One region of the Paenibacillus agaridevorans genome, then DNA from elsewhere that is predicted to be linked to it. Evidence: a T-box and tRNA genes for the amino acid it is inferred to sense, from the RefSeq annotation. Region 1 holds a T-box; the other holds one or more tRNA genes.
The links. A T-box is a leader RNA that pairs with one kind of tRNA and senses whether it is charged. The one in region 1 lies ahead of tyrS (tyrosine--tRNA ligase), so its partner is inferred to be a tRNA-Tyr.
Positions count from the first base shown of each region.

Region 2: it has a tRNA-Tyr gene. The T-box ahead of tyrS (tyrosine--tRNA ligase) is inferred to sense a tRNA for this amino acid. The anticodon was not compared.

Region 1 is NZ_CP075889.1:3,141,460-3,144,867, reverse strand. Features, by position in the region: gene KJW29_RS13530 (phytanoyl-CoA dioxygenase family protein) at 1-30, opposite strand, end outside; gene KJW29_RS13525 (AraC family transcriptional regulator) at 153-1,073, shown strand; T-box leader at 1,116-1,344, shown strand; gene tyrS (tyrosine--tRNA ligase) at 1,542-2,801, shown strand.
Region 2 is NZ_CP075889.1:6,137,258-6,140,665, reverse strand. Features, by position in the region: rRNA gene KJW29_RS24595 (23S ribosomal RNA) at 1-786, shown strand, start outside; tRNA gene KJW29_RS24590 (tRNA-Met) at 989-1,065, shown strand; tRNA gene KJW29_RS24585 (tRNA-Val) at 1,069-1,144, shown strand; tRNA gene KJW29_RS24580 (tRNA-Asp) at 1,155-1,231, shown strand; tRNA gene KJW29_RS24575 (tRNA-Phe) at 1,255-1,330, shown strand; tRNA gene KJW29_RS24570 (tRNA-Tyr) at 1,347-1,430, shown strand; tRNA gene KJW29_RS24565 (tRNA-Lys) at 1,443-1,518, shown strand; gene ssuE (NADPH-dependent FMN reductase) at 2,141-2,701, opposite strand; gene KJW29_RS24555 (PucR family transcriptional regulator) at 2,869-3,408, shown strand, end outside.

The DNA.
Region 1 (3,408 bases):
TTGCTCCGGAGTTAACGTGGTTCCTTTCATGGTCTATTCCTCCTTAATATGAATAAATATCCCTTGCCAATAGAGTATCAGGGAGCATACGATATAGAAATGGAATCCAATCGCATGAATTTGGACAAAGATGCTAATAGAGGAGGTTGGCGATGATGGGAATCACGTTTGGCGGAGAGTCGGCAGCATGGCCTTGGGAAGAGCGTTTTTTTGCGAGAAGCGGCTCGAGCGGCAAAGCCAGATGTGAGCCGAACTGGTCCTGGCAGCCGCTTCCGCTGCCGGATTACGACCTCTGGTATGCCGCCAAAGGACAAGGGGATATGTGGATCAACGGAGACAAGTATAACATTCGCCCTGGCTCATGCTTTATATTGCATCCTGGCGACGAGATCAAAGCCAGCCATCGCCCGAACAATCCGCTTACTGTACTCTATTGCCATTTTACAATTGTGAATATAAAAACGAAGCACTGGAGAGAGCTGCCCGATCCATTGACCGAGCAGCGCTGCGTCCATATTGGGGATACTTACCGGATGGAGCCGTTGCTTCATCAGCTTGTCGATTTGGCTTCTTTGGCGGAGACGGGGGAGGAAGCCGAGTTCGACCTGCTGCTTAAGTTGATTCTGACCCGTTGGCGCAAGGCAATGGAAAGGCAGCTTATGCCGCAGCGCAACTATTATGTTGAACAGATGATCCAGCAAGTGCATAACGAGATACGGTTTCGGCTGTCGGAGGAGATCGATTACGAATCTGTAGCAGCCCCCTCGGGTCTCACCGCTCGTTACGTTAGCTCGCTCATGAAACGTCATACCGGGCTGACGCTTAAGGAAACGATTTCGAAGCTGCGCATGGAGCGCGCGGTCCACTTGCTGGAGGAGACGGCCATGACCGTAACGGAAGTAGCGGATGCGTTGGCGTATGCCGATATTTATACGTTTAGCAAGCTGTTTAAACGATATTACGGGTACCCCCCTTCGGATGCGAGAGAGAAACGGGCCAATGGAGCGGACAGAGACCGAGACGGGAGAGACGTCGACACAGGCATCGACACAGACATCGATAGAGACGGTTGACAATCCATGCGTCATTCTCTATACTTGCTTTAATCTTATAAGCGACTTGCGTCGAAAGAGCGCAGTAGCGGCTTAGTCCCTGTCTCAGAAAGCCGGGGGGCGATGGAACCCGGTACACATGAAGCCTGCGAAATACACTCTGGAGCATCTCGGGTAATGCCGAGCGGATTGGCGAACGATATCTCGCCTAGAGTGGTATCAACGACACGTCCGCGGGCGCTGCTTAGTTGATGCAATTTGGGTGGTAACACGGTTAATAATCGTCCCTATGTCTTCAATAGACTAGGGGCGTTTTTTTAATTGTTAAGAAAGTATAGGATTTCGCCGTGCTTTCTCAATAATTCTCGAATCGAAACGCGCCCCGCCTCCACTGGACGGCGTAGCCGTTTTGCCTAGTTTCCAAGCATTTAAAGGGTTAGCGCAACCGTTTCCCTTAATTCCACGAACAATCGAAGGAGTGCAGAGCAAATGAACATTATCGACGAATTGGAATGGCGAGACGCCATTAATCAGCAGACCGACGCGGAGGGACTTCGCGCCTTGACGAACGAGAAAGCCGTGTCGCTATACTGCGGCGTGGATCCTACGGGCGACAGCATGCATATCGGACATTTGATCCCCTTTATGGTGCTAAAGCGATTCCAGCTGGCCGGCCATCGTCCTGTTATCCTGATCGGCGGCGCAACGGGTACTATTGGTGATCCAAGCGGTCGTACGTCGGAGAGATCCCTGCAGACGCTGGAGCAGATCCAGGACAATGTTGAAGCGCTAACGGCGCAGCTGCGCAAGCTGTTCGTCACGGATGGCGACAACAACATTCGGATGGTCAACAACTACGACTGGACGCACAAGATCAACGTTATCGAATTTCTGCGCGACTACGGCAAAAACTTCAGCATCAACACGATGCTGGCGAAGGACGTCGTGTCCAGTCGTCTCGACAGCGGAATCTCTTTCACTGAGTTTTCGTACCAGATTCTGCAATCGCTCGACTACCTTCACCTTTTCCAGAACGAGGATGTGCAATTGCAAATCGGCGGCTCCGATCAATGGGGCAACATTACGAGCGGCCTGGACCTGATCCGAAAGAAGGAAGGCAGCGAAGCCAAGGCATTTGGGCTAACGATTCCGCTCATGCTTAAAGCGGACGGGACGAAGTTCGGCAAGACGGCGGGCGGCGCGATCTGGCTCGATCCGAACAAAACGACGCCGTTCGAATTCTACCAGTTCTGGGCGAATACGGACGACCGCGATGTCGTCAAATACTTGAAATACTTTACCTTCTTGTCGATGGAAGAGATCGAGTCGCTCGCGGAAAAGGTGCAGTCAGAGCCGCATAAACGCGAAGCTCAGAAAAAGCTTGCCGAAGAGATGACGAGATTTGTGCACGGCGAGGAACTGCTGGAGCAGGCGAAGCGTATTACGGCGGCTCTGTTCACGGGCGATATCGGCTCCTTGACGGCGGACGAGATCGAGCAGGGCTTCAAGGAAATGCCGACGTTCGAATCGGGCCGCGAGGCGAAAAACATCGTCGACTGGCTCGTGGATCTCGGCATCGAACCATCCAAACGCCAAGCGCGCGAAGATATTACGAACGGCGCCATCTCCATGAACGGCGAACGCGTAACCGACCTCACGCTTGAGGTGTCCGAAGGTCAAGCCATCGGCGGCCGCTTTATCATTATCCGCAAAGGCAAAAAGAACTACAGCCTCGTAAAAATGGCATAAGCGGCAACATTTATACCGAACAATAAAGACGCTCGCATCCAGGTGATTGTACTGGATGGCAGGGCGTCTTTTTGTTGGTTGGGAAATTATACAATTCCGAGACTTGTGATCAAAAGATTGAAAATCTAACAGACAACAGTGCAGCTAGGCTCCAAAAAGTAGGCGAACGAGCAGCTGTAGGCGTTAAAAACGCCGATGGATCGTAAAGTAACTCAGATTAGTGTCCATAGGCGTTAATAACGCTTATGGCTCCAAAAAGCAGACGAACGAGCAGCTGTAGGCGTTAAAAACGCCGATGGATCGTAAAGTCACTCAGATTTGTGTCCATAGGCGTTAATAACGCTTATGGCTCCAAAAAGTAGGCGAACGAGCAGCTGTAGGCGTTAAAAACGCCGATGGATCGTAAAGTCACTCAGATTTGTGTCCATAGGCGTTAATAACGCTTATGGCTCCAAAAAGCAGGCGAACGAGCAGCTGTAGACGTTAAAAACGCCGATGGATCGTAAAGTCACGCTGGTTAGCGTCCATAGGCGTTAATAACGCTTTTGGTTCCAAAAAGCAGGCGAACGAGCAGTTGTAGGCGTTAAAAACGCCGATGGATCGTAAA
Region 2 (3,408 bases), 3.0 Mb from region 1:
TCTGTACAGGATAGGTGGGAGCCTTTGAAGCCGGAGCGCCAGCTTCGGTGGAGGCGCCGTTGGGATACCACCCTGATCGTATCGGAGTTCTAACCTGGTACCGTGAATCCGGTACGGGGACCGTGTCAGGCGGGCAGTTTGACTGGGGCGGTCGCCTCCTAAAATGTAACGGAGGCGCCCAAAGGTTCCCTCAGAATGGTTGGAAATCATTCGAAGAGTGCAAAGGCATAAGGGAGCTTGACTGCGAGACCTACAAGTCGAGCAGGGACGAAAGTCGGGCTTAGTGATCCGGTGGTACCGAATGGAAGGGCCATCGCTCAACGGATAAAAGCTACCCTGGGGATAACAGGCTTATCTCCCCCAAGAGTCCACATCGACGGGGAGGTTTGGCACCTCGATGTCGGCTCATCGCATCCTGGGGCTGAAGTAGGTCCCAAGGGTTGGGCTGTTCGCCCATTAAAGCGGTACGCGAGCTGGGTTCAGAACGTCGTGAGACAGTTCGGTCCCTATCTGTCGCGGGCGTAGGAAATTTGAGAGGAGCTGTCCTTAGTACGAGAGGACCGGGATGGACGTACCGCTGGTGTACCAGTTGTTCCGCCAGGAGCACCGCTGGGTAGCCAAGTACGGACGGGATAAGCGCTGAAAGCATCTAAGCGTGAAGCCCCCCTCAAGATGAGATTTCCCAGTATGTAAGACCCCTTGAAGACGACGAGGTTGATAGGTTCGGGGTGGAAGCACAGCAATGTGTGGAGCTGACGAATACTAATCGGTCGAGGGCTTATCCTAATCGCTTATTTGGTCATACAGCCGGTAAGCAAGCTAAAGATTCAGCACACTTTCGTATCCAGTTTTCAGGGCGCAATCCGGTTGTTCAGGTGGACAAGCTCCATCTCAAACAACAGATTTGCACATGACATTTGGCGATGTCATTGCCTGACCTTGTAAGCGACCCCGAGCGCTGCAAGAGACACAATTCGGGGAAACATGTGGCGGTGTAGCTCAGCTGGCTAGAGCGTACGGTTCATACCCGTGAGGTCGGGGGTTCGATCCCCTTCGCCGCTACCATATGGAGGATTAGCTCAGCTGGGAGAGCATCTGCCTTACAAGCAGAGGGTCGGCGGTTCGATCCCGTCATCCTCCACCATTCAATTCCTGGAGCTGTGGTGTAGAGGCCTAACATGCCTGCCTGTCACGCAGGAGACCGCGGGTTCGAATCCCGTCAGCTCCGCCATTTCTTTATAACTTAGCAAGTAAGGCTCGGTAGCTCAGTCGGTAGAGCAGAGGACTGAAAATCCTCGTGTCGGCGGTTCGATTCCGTCCCGAGCCACCATTAGGATTTATAACGTGGAGGATTAGCGAAGTGGCCAAACGCGGGAGACTGTAAATCTCTTCCTTCGGGTTCGGTGGTTCGAATCCATCATCCTCCACCAGTTCCTTAACAGGAGCCATTAGCTCAGTTGGTAGAGCACCTGACTTTTAATCAGGGTGTCGAAGGTTCGAGTCCTTCATGGCTCACCAGTTTTTATTACTAATTAACCAGACAAGAGGCGATGCCTCTTTTTTTGTTGTATGGAAATGACGCAATATGGCGATTTCTACATGCAGCTTATATTAGCTTATAAATCTAACGGACATCAACGACATTATGTGCCCGTATTTTGACTTCTAACCAATCTAGCGGACAGGAGGCTGTCGATTCATTGTGGACGGCAGCGCAGTGAAGTAAAGGCTGATCGTAACGGACACCACAGTCGCTATTTCGCAAAAATGGGGCCTGTTCAAATGGTAACGGACACAGACGACCTTACTTCCGTCAAAATCGCATAGAATGGGCGGAAATGCACCAAATAGCGTCATCTAAGTCCGTTAGATTTTCAATATCGCGAAAATGCTGCAAATAGAGGCGCAGAGGTCCGTTAGCGAAAGAAGAACGTTTCAGCTCCGTTACTCACAATGAATGAATCGACAGCCTCAGGAGAAAAGCTATTTGTTCATGATGAAGATAACAGGCGCTCGGAAGATGCCAATATTTTTTCCTATGTCCGTTAAGCGCTGAGTGACGGATGTCTACACGGATTTTCTTACATGAAAAGGGCCGACGCATTTCATCATGCGTCGGCCCTTTTATTATCGCCACGTACTATTTATTAAACGCCGCTCTCATACGCAATTCTGCATCGAGCTCCTTTACCGTCTCTTGAAGACGTCCTTGCAGCTCGGCGCCGAGCTCGAATTTGGTTTCGACTGAGCCGTCTTGAATGCGTGTCACCAGTTCGTCTGTCGCATAGACGCCACGAACGAAGTGTCTTGCTCCCATGGAAGACAGGACCGGTTTTAATGAATAATCGATGCTCAATAAGTGAGCAAGCGTACCGCCGATGAAGAGAGGGGCAACAAGTTTGCCTTCCAGCCCTTTCTGCGGGAGCAGGTCGATATAAGCTTTCAATACGCCAGTGTAGGAAGCTTTGTATACTGGGCTGGCAATGATGACGGCATCCGCCTCTTCGACGATCCGGTTGGCCTCTACAATGGAGGCGCTGCCGAATCTGGCATGGACAAGATCATCAGCAGGCAGAGATACTACGGTTATCGTATTAGTCGTGTGACCAAGGGATTCTATTTCCTTACGGGCGTAATCGATGATGCCGTTGAGACGGGAAGTTGCATTGGGACTACCGGAAATGATTGCGATTGTGGACATAGAACAGTTCTCCTTCGTGGCTGGGGCATATATTGCCCCCAGGAATCGTTTGGCAGTAGAGTATCATGAATCGGGAGTAGGGTCAAACGGATGCTAATTAATATTCATCGCAGGGTTATGGTACAATGATAAAAAAGCGTCTATTCATGGAGAGTGGAGATTAAGTAATGAGCAAGACAGACTGGTTGATGCCGCTGCAGCACATTCTGAATAGCCCTATTCAATTGAAAACGAGAACGGTCCAGGAATGGGAAACGTTCGTACAAGAAGCCGATGTAAAGTGGCAGCCCGATAAGAGCGAAGCACTTGCCCCCGGTACAAGAATCGAAAAGGCAGAGTCGTCGACCTGGTTTATTGCAGGAAGGCAGAAACAGGAGCTGTCCGTGCTTGAAATCGCGGACACTTCGTTGACGACGAAGGAAAAGGATCTGATCAGTTGGACGCTTTACATGACGGTGCGCAACCCGCCCGCGAAGCCGAATGCTAACATTAGCGATTCGGAACGGTTCGCCGAGCGGTTAAGCGAATGGCTCCAGCAGCAGCTGGACTCCGATGAACCGGCTTATTCCTTGCCCGATCATCTCACAGTGGGCAGCCGATTGTATTACGACATGATTCCTTTCCTTCTAATAACGGAGCAGACAACGACCACGAAGGCGGCGGCTTACACCGAGCTTGAGAAACTTCTCAAGTCGTTTTTGTCGGAG